Regions from separate parts of the Rhizobium sp. YJ-22 genome, predicted to be linked through region 2. Evidence: riboswitches for the same ligand, from Rfam matches in the RefSeq annotation. Region 2 holds a riboswitch; the other holds the start of a gene.
The links. A riboswitch is a leader RNA that binds a small molecule or an ion and turns the genes downstream of it on or off. The one in region 2 is predicted to bind S-adenosylmethionine.
Positions count from the first base shown of each region.

Region 1: linked by a shared signal. The riboswitch ahead of P7F60_RS02845 (O-succinylhomoserine sulfhydrylase) and the one ahead of metA (homoserine O-succinyltransferase) in region 2 are both predicted to bind S-adenosylmethionine.

Region 1 covers NZ_JARRIR010000001.1:594,878-601,365, forward strand. Annotated here, with positions in the region: gene P7F60_RS02830 (glycosyltransferase family 2 protein) at 225-2,114, shown strand; tRNA gene P7F60_RS02835 (tRNA-Gly) at 2,134-2,207, opposite strand; gene P7F60_RS02840 (2'-deoxycytidine 5'-triphosphate deaminase) at 2,259-3,356, opposite strand; SAM riboswitch at 3,430-3,507, shown strand; gene P7F60_RS02845 (O-succinylhomoserine sulfhydrylase) at 3,554-4,738, shown strand; gene apaG (Co2+/Mg2+ efflux protein ApaG) at 4,922-5,314, shown strand; gene P7F60_RS02855 (Hsp33 family molecular chaperone) at 5,349-6,344, opposite strand.
Region 2 covers NZ_JARRIR010000005.1:175,838-182,325, reverse strand. Annotated here, with positions in the region: gene P7F60_RS14015 (VWA domain-containing protein) at 1-178, opposite strand, end outside; gene P7F60_RS14010 (GNAT family N-acetyltransferase) at 178-642, opposite strand; gene metA (homoserine O-succinyltransferase) at 632-1,555, opposite strand; SAM riboswitch at 1,612-1,689, opposite strand; gene P7F60_RS14000 (MoxR family ATPase) at 1,719-2,555, opposite strand; gene P7F60_RS13995 (ABC transporter ATP-binding protein/permease) at 2,724-4,502, shown strand; gene P7F60_RS13990 (ABC-F family ATP-binding cassette domain-containing protein) at 4,509-6,338, opposite strand; gene P7F60_RS13985 (thiamine diphosphokinase) at 6,344-6,488, opposite strand, start outside.

The DNA.
Region 1 (6,488 bases), on a different contig from region 2:
GAGACGCGGCGTCGCCATTATGATCCAACTCCAGATGTCGTTGTCACCACCTCGCACAAGGAGTTGACGACAACACGCGCAACCGTTGACCAAAGCCATCAGCGGATGGCCCGGCAACGGAGTCTCAGTCCGTGACGGGGTGTAGCAGGTTCATGCGCAACGGGAAATATCCAGACATCTGCAAACCGCCGGACACGGGCGGCGCGCCTTTCTCGATGCCAGCCATGACCGATGCCGAAATCGAGAGCGAAGTGCTGCGTCGCCTCGGCATTGGCGAGCCGCTGATCGCCGAAATGGCCGAGCGCGCCACGCAATCCGGCGCAACCCTGGAGCGTGAATTGCTGGCCAGCGGCGCCGTCAGCGAGCCGGCCTATTATGCCGGACTGGCGCACCTCCTGTCGCTTTCCTATCTCGACAAGATTCCCGAAGGGCGGCTGCCGGACACCGCCGCGCTCGACAGCCAGTTGACGCGCCCGATGATGGTCCGGTTGCAGCGCCCGCGCAAAAGCGCGCTGACGGCGCTGGCGCCCGAGGCGCGGCGGCTGCCGCAGACCATGGCGCTGCTCGCGCGCAATCCGGGCCTGCGCGCCGATATGGTCGTCGTCTCCGCCACGACGCTGCGCGCCGCCGTCTGGGAGGCGGGGCGAATGCGCCGCGTGCGCGACAGCATCACCGGCCTGTTCGAACGGCAGCCGCATCTTTCGGCGCGGGTGGTGTTCTGGGGGCGGCAAGGGTTTTATGCCGGGCTCGGCGTCTCCATGGTGATTGCCGGCCTCTTGCTGGCGCCGCACCCATCGATCGACGTGATCCATGTCGTGCTGACGCTGCTCTATTTCCTGACCTTCCTGATCAAATGCTGCGCCATCCGCCATTGCCGCGAGCCGGCGGCGCCGATCCCGCCCCTGCCGCCGCTGCGCGACCTGCCGGTCTACTCGGTCATGGTGGCGCTCTATCGCGAGGAACAGGTAGCGGCGCAGCTGGTGACGGCACTGCGGCGGCTGCGCTGGCCGACCTCGCGGCTCGACATCAAGCTGGTCTGCGAGGCGGACGATCACGCCACCATCCTGGCCCTGAAGTCCTTCGACCTGCCGCCGCATTTCGAGATCGTCGAGGTTCCGCCGATGGCGCCGCGCACCAAGCCGAAGGCGCTGACCTATGCCTTGACGGCCGCGCGCGGCAGCTATCTCGCCGTCTACGACGCCGAGGACCGGCCACATCCCGACCAATTGCGCGAGGCCTATGGCAGGTTCCGGCAGGCACCGGACGATATCGCCTGCCTGCAGGCGCCGCTGATCATCGCCAATGCCCGGCAATCCTGGCTGAGCGCACTGTTTTCGCTGGAATATTCGGCGCTGTTCCGGGCATTGCTGCCGATGCTGGCCCGCAGCCGCATGCCGCTGCCGCTCGGCGGCACCTCCAACCATTTCCGCACCGACGTGCTGCGCGCCGCCGGCGGCTGGGATCCGTTCAACGTGACCGAGGACGCCGATCTCGGCATGCGGCTCTACCGGCTCGGCTATCGCTCCGACGTGTTGCTGCGGCAGACGCTGGAGGATGCGCCGACCACGGCAAGGGTGTGGATGAACCAGCGCACCCGCTGGTTCAAGGGCTGGCTCCAGACCTGGTTGGTGATGATGCGCGCGCCGGCCGAACTGCGGCGCGAGATGGGAACCTCGGCCTTCGCCATGTTCAACCTACTGATCGGCGGCATGCTGATCTCGTCGCTTGCCCATCCCTTCATCCTGCTGTTCATCTTCGTGACCATCTGGGCGCTGATGCAGGCGCCGGGCGAAGGCCTGTCGATCGCCACGCAGATCCTGTTCGCCATGGATTTCACCAATATCCTCGGCAGCTACGCCGCCGTTCTCGGCGTCGGCAGCGCCGCAATGATCCGCCATGAAAAGAAGCTGATCGGCTGGCGCTGGCTCGCCTTGCCCGCCTATTGGATGATGGTCTCGGCTGCGGCCTGGCGCGCGGTTTTCGAACTGCGCAGCAACCCTTTCCTCTGGCACAAGACACCGCACGAGCCCGCGCGCTGCGCCAACGCCGCCGATTCACCGGCCAAGGCCGGGCAGACGGCAACGGCATCGACCGTCATGGCTTCAAAAAAATGAAATCATTTGCGTGAAAACCTGGAGCGGGTGAAGGGAATCGAACCCTCGTATTCAGCTTGGGAAGCTGCTGCTCTACCATTGAGCTACACCCGCGCGGGTTTTCTTCTCCACCAGTTCCCGCGGCCTGTCAAGGGAGCGACAGAATCAGGCGGGGCGGAAATGCTTGGAGAGTTTCAGGCCTTGCGCCTGATAGTTCGAGCCGAGACCTTCGCCGTAGAGGCCTTCGGGGCGTTCCAGCATGTGTTCGTAGACCAGGCGGCCGACGATCTGGCCATGTTCGAGGATGAAGGGCACCTCGTGGCTGCGGACTTCGAGGACGGCACGGCTGCCGGAGCCGCCGGCCTCGGCATGGCCGAAGCCGGGATCGAAGAAGCCGGCGTAATGGACGCGGAATTCGCCGACCAGCGTATCATAGGGCGTCATTTCCGCCGCGACCAGCGGCGGCACATGCACGGCCTCGCGCGAGACGAGGATGTAGAATTCGTCGGGATCGAGGATCAGCTCGTCGCGGCCGCGGCTATAGAGCGGCTCCCAGAAATCGAGCACGTCCTGCGCCGCCTTGGCGTCGACATCGATGACGGCCGTATGGTGCTTGCCGCGATAGCCGATGAGGCCGAGCGGGCCGGAGCCCTTGAGGTCGATGGACAGCGCGATGCCGCCGTTGGAGACGTTCGGCGCCTCGCTGGCGACGAGGGTTTCGCGCGTATGCAGGTCCAGAAGTTCGGCGTCGGCGAGCAGCGAATGGCCGATGCGGAAGCGGATCTGCGACAGGCGCGAGCCGCGGCGCACGACGATCGGGAAGGTGCGCGGGGAGATCTCCAGATAGAGCGGACCGTTATAGCCGGCGGGGATCTTGTCGAATTCCTGCGCCCGGTCGGTGATGACGCGGGTGAAGATGTCGAGCCGGCCTGTGGAGCTTTTCGGATTGGCGGAGGCCGACATGTCGGCCGGAAGGTCGAGGCTTTCCAGGAGCGGCACGATGTAGACGCAGCCGGTTTCCAGCACCGCGCCCACGCTCAGGTCGACCTCGTGCAGCTTCAGCCGCTCCAGCTTGTCGGCGACGGAATGGTTCGGACCCGGCATGAAGCTGGCGCGAACCCGATAAGCACGCGCGCCAAGGCGCAGGTCGAGGCTTGCCGGCTGGATCTGGTCGGAATCGAGCGCGGACTCGGAGTTCAGCCGCCCGGCGGTAAACAGCGCGCGGATCGCCTTGTCCGCCAGAATGCCTGTGGTCCTGGTCATCATGCCCTTCCTTTTGCGGCAGACAAAACCAAACCTGAGCAATTGACGCAAGCGGCAAGGCGCAGTATTCAGGCCGTTATCCCGTGGTGATTTGGCCGGTCGGCTTGCAGCCACGTTAAACAAGTGGCTAAAAGGACCGGGTTGAAAACCGGTTCGCTTTCGCGACCGGTTTTTTTGTTTTTGAAAGTGGTGATGGCATGTCTCAGAAATGGCGCCCCGCAACAACCCTCGTCCATGGCGGCACGACCCGCTCGCATCACGGCGAAACCTCCGAAGCGATCTTCCTGACGCAAGGCTTCGTCTATGACACGGCGGAAGCGGCCGAAGCCCGCTTCAAGGGCGAGACCGACGGCTTCATCTATGCCCGCTATGCCAGCCCCACCAACGACATGTTCGAAAAGCGCATGTGCGCGCTGGAAGGCGCCGAAGACGCCCGCGCCACCGCCTCCGGCATGGCCGCCGTCGCTTCCGCCATCCTCTGCCAGTTGAAGGCCGGCGATCATATCGTCGCCGCGCGCGCCCTGTTCGGCTCCTGCCGCTGGGTGGTCGAGACGCTGGCGCCGAAATACGGCATCGACTGCACGCTGATCGACGGCCGGGATCTCGCCAACTGGGAACAGGCGATCCGCCCCAACAGCAAGGTGTTCTTCCTCGAAAGCCCGACCAATCCGACGCTTGAGATCGTCGATATCGCTGGCGTCGCCAAGCTCGCCAATCAGATCGGCGCCAAGGTCGTGGTCGACAACGTCTTCGCCACGCCGCTCTTCCAGAAGCCGCTGGAACTCGGCGCGCATGTGGTCGTCTATTCCGCCACCAAGCATATCGACGGACAGGGCCGCTGCCTCGGCGGCGTCGTGCTCTCCGACAAGCAGTGGATCGACGAGAACCTGCACGATTATTTCCGCCATACCGGCCCGGCCATGTCGCCCTTCAATGCCTGGACGCTGCTGAAGGGGCTTGAAACCCTGCCGTTGCGCGTCAAGCAGCAGACCGAGAATGCGGCCCGCATCGCCGACTTCCTCGCCGACAGCAAGCAGATCGCCAGGGTGATCTATCCCGGCCGCGTCGACCATCCGCAGGCGGATCTCATCGCCCGGCAGATGAGCGGCGGCTCGACGCTGGTCGCTTTCGAGATGAAGGGCGGCAAGGCGGCAGCCTTCGCGCTGCAGAACGCTTTGGAAATCGTCAAGATTTCCAACAATCTCGGCGACGCCAAGAGCCTGATCACCCATCCGGCGACGACGACGCACAAGAACCTGACCGACGAAGCGCGCGCCGAACTGGGCATTTCCGCCGGCACCGTACGCCTCTCGGCCGGCATCGAGGATGCCGACGACCTGATCGCCGATTTCGAGCGGGCGCTGTCGAAGGTTTCAGCCTGAGCGACTGCCAGCATGGCGAGCAAATAAACATCCTTAACCTTTTTGCGCCATGATGGCGCAGAATTGGGTCAGAACGAAACGGGATCGGCCGGAAAGGAGACCTTTCCGGCCGTTCTTTTGTTATAAGGAATGGTGGCGGCATCGCTGGCAAGGATGCGGCGGCAGATGGTGAAGGTGTAGGGGATGTATCGCGCCCTGACGAGAGACATCGAAGTGGTCGTCGAACCGTTCTATCTGGAGGAGCAATCCGATCCGGACGACCAACGCTATGTCTGGGCCTACCGCATCGTCATCTCCAACCATTCGGATGCGCCGGTGCGCCTGCTCAACCGCTATTGGCATATTACCGACGAAAACGGCCAGGTGGACGAGGTGACCGGCCCCGGCGTGGTCGGCGAACAGCCGCGGCTGGAGCCCGGCGACACCTATGAATACTCCTCCGGCTGCCCGCTCGATACACCATCAGGCATGATGTTCGGGCATTACCAGATGGAGACCGACGACGGTGAGCTGTTCGACGTCGATATTCCCGCCTTTTCGCTGGATTCGCCCGGCCTGCGCCGCACCTTGAATTAAGCGCCGCAGGCTCGGGGCCTGCGGCGCTCTCATATTAGACGGTCTGTTCTTCGAATTCCGAGGGCTCGAACCGGTAGGTGGTCGAGCAGAATTCGCAGGTGACGGCGATATGATCGTCCTCGATGCTGTCCTTGATCTCCTCAGCCGACAATCCCGACAGCACGCCCTTGATCCGCTCGCGCGAACAGGAGCAGCGATCCGCGACCGCCTGCGGTTCGTAGACGCGCACGCCACGCTCGTGGAACAGGCGGAACAGCAGCCGTTCGGTGCCGACCTGCGGGTCGGTCAGTTCATGCGCATCGGCGGTGTCGACCAGCATCCGCGCTTCCGACCAGGAATCGTTTTCCAGATGATCGCCGTCGCGGTCGTCGCCGTCGCCGCCATGCAGGTCGGGCTGGCGCATGCGCTCCGGGGCCTCGGGCAGGAACTGGGCGATCAGGCCGCCGGCGCGCCAGCGATGGCGCGACTTGCCGTCGGCATCGCGGTCGAACAGTTCGGCGACGCCGAGGCGCACACGGGTCGGGATCTGCTCCGACTGGCGGAAATAAACGCCGGCGATATCCTCCAGCGTCGAGCCGTCCAGCGGCACGATGCCCTGGTAGGGCTGGGTATAGCCGCCCTGGTCGATGGTGAAGGCGAGCACGCCCTGGCCTAGAAGCTGATGCGGCTCAGCCAGGCCTGCAGCGACCGCCGCCTTGACGGCATCCTCGTCGAAGCGGGCATAGCCGCGCACGCTGTCCGGCGTCGAGAAATCGGCCACCAGCAGATCGACCGGCCCGTCGCTCTTGGTCTGCACCGTGAATTTGCCCGAGAATTTCAGCGAGGTGCCGATCAGCACCGTCAGCACGACGGTTTCCGCCAGCAGCCTGGCGACCGGCAGCGGATAGGCATGACGCCCGAGAATACTGTCGAGGATCGGCCCGAGCTGCACGGCGCGGCCGCGCACGTCCAGCCCGTCGACCTGGAACGGCACGACGCGATCGTCACCGGCGAAACCAAATTCGCCGAGTTCGGCCCCTGAATCTGCCATGATACGGCTCCTTACATCGAAACGAGCCGAAGCATTTTTCGCTCTCGTTCGAAAAGCGAAAATGGTCCGGCTCTGTGTTTTTACCTTGTTCCGGGCGGAAAACCGCTTCCGGTTGTCCTTTGGCTACCTAGATGGTCACGCCGG
Region 2 (6,488 bases):
GGTCGAAGCGATCGATGAAACGCTCGTCCTTCACCAGCGCCGTGCGGGCAAGATAATAGAAGGCCTCGATGTCGAAATCGGCGATGCCCGTCTTCATCGCTTCGAGAAGCAGCAGGAATTCCCGGAGCGTGACCGGCACGCCCACTGCTTTCAGCCGCAGGAAGAAGGGCAGGAACATCAGAAATTCCGCTGATAGACGAGGAAGGGCGTCTTTTCGGCGATTCGGTCGTAGAGCCTGCGCGCCGTGGCGTTGAATTCCTGCGTCATCCAGTAGACCTCCTTCGATCCCTGAGCTTGCGCCGCGCCATAGACCGCCTCGATCAGCGCCCGGCCGACACCCTTGCCGCGCACGTCCGGATCGGCGAACAGATCCTGGAGATAGCAGACATTGTCGATATGCCAGCAGGAGCGGTGAAACAGGTAATGCGCCAGCCCCACGGCGCGGCCGTTATCGAAAGCGATGAAGCCGCGATATTCGTTCGGCGCGCCGCTGAGCAGCCGCGCGAAGGTCGAGACGTAGATCTCCTCCGGCAGCACGGTTTCGTAAAAGGCGAGGTATGCGGTCCAGAGGCGGCGCCAGTCCGCCTCGTCCTTCGCCTCGATGGAGCGGATGTGAAGTTCGATCATGCTCTCACCTGTCATTGCCGATCTCCTCGAGATCGTAGGGGGTCGTCTGGTAGATCTCGTTGATCCAGTTGCCGAAGAACAGATGCGCATGGCTGCGCCAGCGGTTGAGCGGCGGCAGGCTGGCATCATTGTGCGGGAAATAGTCGTGCGGCATCTTGATCGGCACGCCGGCATCGACATCACGGAAATACTCGTCGGCAAGCGAGGTCGAATCATATTCGACATGATTGAACATATAGAGGCGGTTGCCTGCATTCTCATGGATCAGGCAGATGCCCATCTCCTTCGATTCCATCAGGATTTCCAGACCCGGCACCTTGGCGACATCGGCGCGGCGCACCTCCGTCCAGCGCGAGACCGGCACGCCGAAATCATCGGAGAAGCCGGTGAGATAGACCGAGGAAGGCTTCAGGTTCACATGGCGATAGACGCCGAACGCCTTTTCCTTGAGCAGATGCTTGGGCACGCCGTGGAAATGATAGATGGCGGCCATGGCGCCCCAGCAGACGTTCAGCGTCGAATGGACATTGGTAACAGTCCAGTCGAGGATGCGTTGCATCTCGTTCCAGTAGGTCACGTCCTCGTAGTCGAGGGTTTCGACCGGCGCGCCGGTGATGATGAAACCGTCGAACTTGCGGTGGCGCACCTCCTCCCAGGTCTCGTAGAAGGACAGGAGATGCTCCTCGGAGGTGTTCTTGGCCTTGTGGCCGCCGACGCGGATCAGCGACAATTCCACCTGCAAGGGGCTGGCGCCGACCAGGCGCGCCATCTGGATCTCGGTCTTGATCTTGTTCGGCATGAGGTTCAGGAGCCCGATCTGGAGCGGGCGGATGTCCTGGCGGACGGCCACGGTCTCGGTCATCACCCGCACGCCCTCGTTCACGAGGGTCTGGAAGGCGGGCAAGGTATCGGGGATCTTGATGGGCATCGTGCTGTCACTCGTTCAAAACAAGAAAAACCGGCCGCGCGAATAAAACGCTAACCGGTCCGTGACGCACGGCCCTTTAGCGACTTATTTAACGTGGCTGCAAGCCGGCCGGCCAAATCACCACGATGTTCTAGATACGCTCCGGCGCGGCAAGAATCAAGGATCAGTCGCGGCGCGCCATGAAGGCGAGGCGCTCGAACAGGTGCACGTCCTGTTCGTTCTTCAACAGCGCCCCGTGCAGGCGCGGCAGCGCATTCTTCGCCGAGCCGCGCAGGTCGGCCGGATCGATCTCGTCGGCGACCAGCAGGCGGATCCAGTCGAGCGCCTCCGAGGTGGACGGCTTCTTCTTCAGCCCCTGCGTGTCGCGGATCTCGTAGAAGGTGGTCAGCGCGCTGGAGAGCAGCTGCTGGCGGATGCCGGGATAATGCACCTCGACGATGCGGGCCAGCGTATCCGGGTCGGGGAAGCGGATGTAATGGAAGAAGCAGCGGCGCAGGAAGGCGTCCGGCAATTCCTTCTCGTTGTTGGAGGTGATGATGACGATCGGCCGCTGGCGGGCGCGGATCGTCTGCCCGGTCTCGTAGACATGGAATTCCATGCGGTCGAGTTCCTGCAGCAGGTCGTTGGGGAATTCGATGTCGGCCTTGTCGATCTCGTCGATCAGCAGCACGCATTTTTCGTCCGCGTCGAAGGCCTGCCAGAGCTTGCCCTTGCGGATGTAGTTGGCGACGTCGTTGACGCGTTCGTCGCCGAGCTGGCTGTCGCGCAGGCGCGAGACGGCATCGTATTCGTAAAGCCCCTGCTGCGCCTTGGTCGTCGACTTGACGTTCCATTCGAGCAGGTCGAGGCCAAGCGCTGCGGCCACCTGCCGCGCCAGCTCGGTCTTGCCGGTGCCGGGCTCGCCCTTGACCAGAAGCGGCCGCTCCAGCCTGATGGCGGCATTGACCGCGACCATCAGATCCTTGTCGGCGATATAGGCATCCGTACCCTGAAACTGCATGTGACCCCTTGGGCGATACGATAAAGCAAAATCGGCGGCACCCTAGCGCATAAGCCCTGAAACCGGAAATCGCGGCCCTTAAAAAATTTCCGCCGCCGCAATGAAACCACCTTCACACAAGATGCCTGTCCTATACATGAGGGATTCAGGCGGAAGACAACGAACTCCATGGCGAATGACGAAGCAGCATCCGAGCGCCACAACGCCGATACCGGCGAGCCGGCCATCGGTTTCATGTCGCAGATCCGCATGATGCTGCGGGCCTTGTGGGGTTCGCCGGTTCGCAGCCGCCTCATCTTCTTCTGGACGCTCATCCTCGCCATCATCCTCGCCACCGCCTTCGTGCAGGTGCTGCTCAACGACTGGAACGGCACCTTTTACGATTCGCTGGAGCGGCGTGATCTCTCCGGCTTCCTGCATCAACTCCGGATCTTCGCCGTCATCGCCGGCGTCCTGCTGCTGCTCAATGTCGGGCAGACCTGGGTGAACCAGATCCTGGCGATCCGCATGCGCGACGGGCTGACGCGCGACCTGCTCGGCCAATGGCTCTATCCGCGCCGGGCGCTCCGGCTTTCGGCCGCCGGCATCCTCGGCGTCAATCCGGACCAGCGCCTGCACGAGGATTCGGCGCATCTGTCCGATATCACCACCAGCCTGGCGATCGGGCTGACGCAATCGACGATCATGCTGGTCAGCTTCGTCGGGGTGCTCTGGGATCTGTCCTCGGGATTCTCGGTCACCTTTCACGGACAGCCGCTCGCCATTCCCGGCTATATGGTCTGGGCCGTCTTCCTCTATGCCGGCTCGGCTTCGCTGCTCAGCACCGTCGTCGGGCGCAGCCTGCCGGCGCTGACCGCCGAGCGCTACGCCAAGGAAGCGCAATTGCGGACCTCGCTGATGCGCGCCAACGAGAACCTGACGGCGATCACTCTGCAACAGGGCGAGGAGACCGAGCGCCGGCGCATCGACGGCGATATCTCCGCCATCCTGAAGACCATGGGCAAGCTGGCCATGGCCACCACCAACCTGCGCTGGGTTTCGGCCGGTTATGGCTGGCTGACGATCATCGCGCCGATCCTGATCGCCGCGCCCGTCTATTTCTCCGGGGATCTGACCTTTGGCGGGCTGATGATGGCGGTCGGCGCCTTCAACCAGGTCTATACGGCGCTGCGCTGGTATGTCGACAATTTCAGCACCATCGCCGACTGGAAGGCGTCGCTGATGCGGGTCGCCAATTTCCGCCAGGCGCTGGTGCTGATGGAAACCCATCCGCCGGCCGCCGATTGCAAGCATCCGGCCCAGGCGGACGAGGATGCCGTGGTGCTGCGCAATGTCGCGGTCTCGGCCGGGCAGGCCTCGGGCAGCTTTCGCCTCAAGGAGACCGATATCGTCATCCGCCCCGGTGAGCGTATCGTCGTCAACGGCGATCCCGGCGCCAACCGCCGCCTGCTGTTTGCGGCGCTGGCCGGCTGGTGGGCGGACTGGACGGGGACGATCGTGCTGCCGGAAAAGGCGCATATGCTGTTCGTGCCCTATGTGTCCTATCTGCCGCAGGCGCCGTTGCGCGATGCCATCGCCTTTCCTGTCCAGGCCAATGCCTATGGCGACGAACGCATCGCGGCGGCGCTGGAGCGGGTGGGGCTTGCCGAGCTCATCCCGCGCCTCGATGTCGCCGCGCGCTGGGACCGCCAGCTCGACCGCGAGCAGCAGGTGGCGTTGGCGGTCGCCCGCATTCTGCTGACGCCGGCCGACTGGATCGTTTTCGAGGATACGCTGGAAGGGCTGGAACCGGAGGTCGCCGAGCGGCTGTCCTCGGCGCTTGCCAGCCTCGACCGGGTCGGCATCATCTATATCGGCCGCTCCGAAGCCTTCATTGCCGCCACGCGGCCGCGTATCCTGCATCTGGAAGTGACCAACGGCGCCGAGCCGGTGCCGCAGCCGGCATAAAAGGAATTATCCTTCCAATTCCTCGCGCAGCATTTCCAGTTCCAGCCATTCCTCTTCCATGCGGGTCAGGCCGTCGCGCAGCTTTTCAAGCTCTGCGGCGAGCTTGTTGAAGGCGGCGGGATCCTTGGAGAACAGGTTCGGATCGGCCATGCGCTCTTCGCGTTTGGCGATCTCGGCTTCGCTCTTCGCCATCTCCTTCGGCAGGTTTTCGAGCGCGAATTTCTGCTTGTAGGACAGTTTGCCCTTGGATTTCGCGCCGTCGGCGGATGCGGCCGGGGCGCTGTCTGCGGCTTTCGCCTTCTCGGCTTTTTCCGCCTTGCGCCTTTCCTCGGCTGCACCCCTGCGCTGCGCCAGCATGTCGGAATAGCCGCCGGCATATTCGATCCAGCGTCCATCCGGGCTTTCCGGGTCGGCGGGGGCGATGGTCGAGGTCACGGTGCGGTCGAGGAAATCGCGGTCGTGGCTGACGAGGATGACGGTGCCGGCATAGCCCGAGACCAGTTCCTGCAACAGGTCGAGCGTCTCGATGTCGAGGTCGTTGGTCGGCTCGTCGAGGATCAGCAGGTTGGAGGGCCGGGCGAGGATGCGGGCCAGCATCAGCCTCGCGCGCTCGCCGCCGGAGAGGCTGGAGATCGGCGTGCGCGCCTGTTCCGGCTGGAACAGGAAATCCTTCATATAGCCGGTCACATGGCGCTGCTCGCCATTGACCAGCAGGTTTTCGCCGCGCCCGTCGGTGAGATAATGGGCGAGCGTGTCGTCGAGGTTCAGATCCTCGCGCTTCTGGTCGAGGGTGGCGATGTCGAGATTGGTGCCGAGGCGGATGGTGCCGCTATCGGGTTCGAGCTGACCGGTCAGCATTTTCAGCAGCGTCGTCTTGCCGGCGCCGTTGGGGCCGACGAGGCCGATGCAATCGCCGCGATGCACGCGGATCGAAAACGGCGCGACGATGGTGCGCTCGCCATAGGTCTTGGTGATCTTGTCCGCCTCGATCACCAGCTTGCCGGATTCGCGGGCGTCGGCCGCACTCGCCTGCACCGTGCCCTGCGGTCCCTTGTGGCCGCGATAATCGGCGCGCATCTGCTGCAATTCGCCGAGACGGCGCATGTTGCGCTTGCGCCTTGCGGTGACGCCGTAGCGCAGCCAGTGCTCCTCGCGCTCGATCGCCTTGCCGAGCTTGTGCTGTTCCAGTTCTTCCGCCTCCAGCACCTGGTCGCGCCAGGCTTCGAAATGGGCAAAACCCCGGTCGAGGCGGCGCGATTGGCCGCGATCCAGCCAGACGGTCGCGGTCGAGACCTTTTCGAGGAAGCGGCGGTCGTGCGAGATCAGCACGAGGCTGCTGCGGGTCTTCTGCAATTCGCCTTCCAGCCATTCGATGGTCGGCAGGTCGAGATGGTTGGTCGGCTCGTCGAGCAGCAGGATATCCGGCTCCGGGGCCATGACGCGGGCAAGGGCGGCGCGGCGCGCCTCGCCGCCCGAGAGGTTTTTCGGGTCTTCCTCGCCGGAAAGGCCGAGATGTTCGAGCAGATAGGCGACGCGGTAGGGATCGTCGCTCGGACCCAAGCCGGCCTCGGCATAGGCCTGCACAGTCGAAAAACCCTCGAAATCCGGGGCCTGGTGCAGGTAGCGCACGGTGGCGGAGGGGTGGCGGAAGACTTCGCCGGATTGCGGCTCGAGCATGCCGGCGGCGATCTTCATCAGCGTCGATTTACCCGAGCCGTTGCGGCCGACGAGGCAGACGCGGTCGCCGGGTTCGAGCTGGAAATTGGCGCCGTCGAGCAGCGGCGCGCCGCCGAAGCTGAGGTGGATGTCGTCGAGTTTGAGAATGGGCGGCGCCATGGGGCTCAGGCTCCTGAAAAATCGAAGGGGCGGGCAAGGATCAGCGCCTTGCCGGAACGAAGCGTCACCGCCACCGGGCCGTTGGCGACGTTGGAAACCGTGCGCGACGAGCCGAAGGGCAGGTGGAAATTATCGAGCGGATAGCGGGCG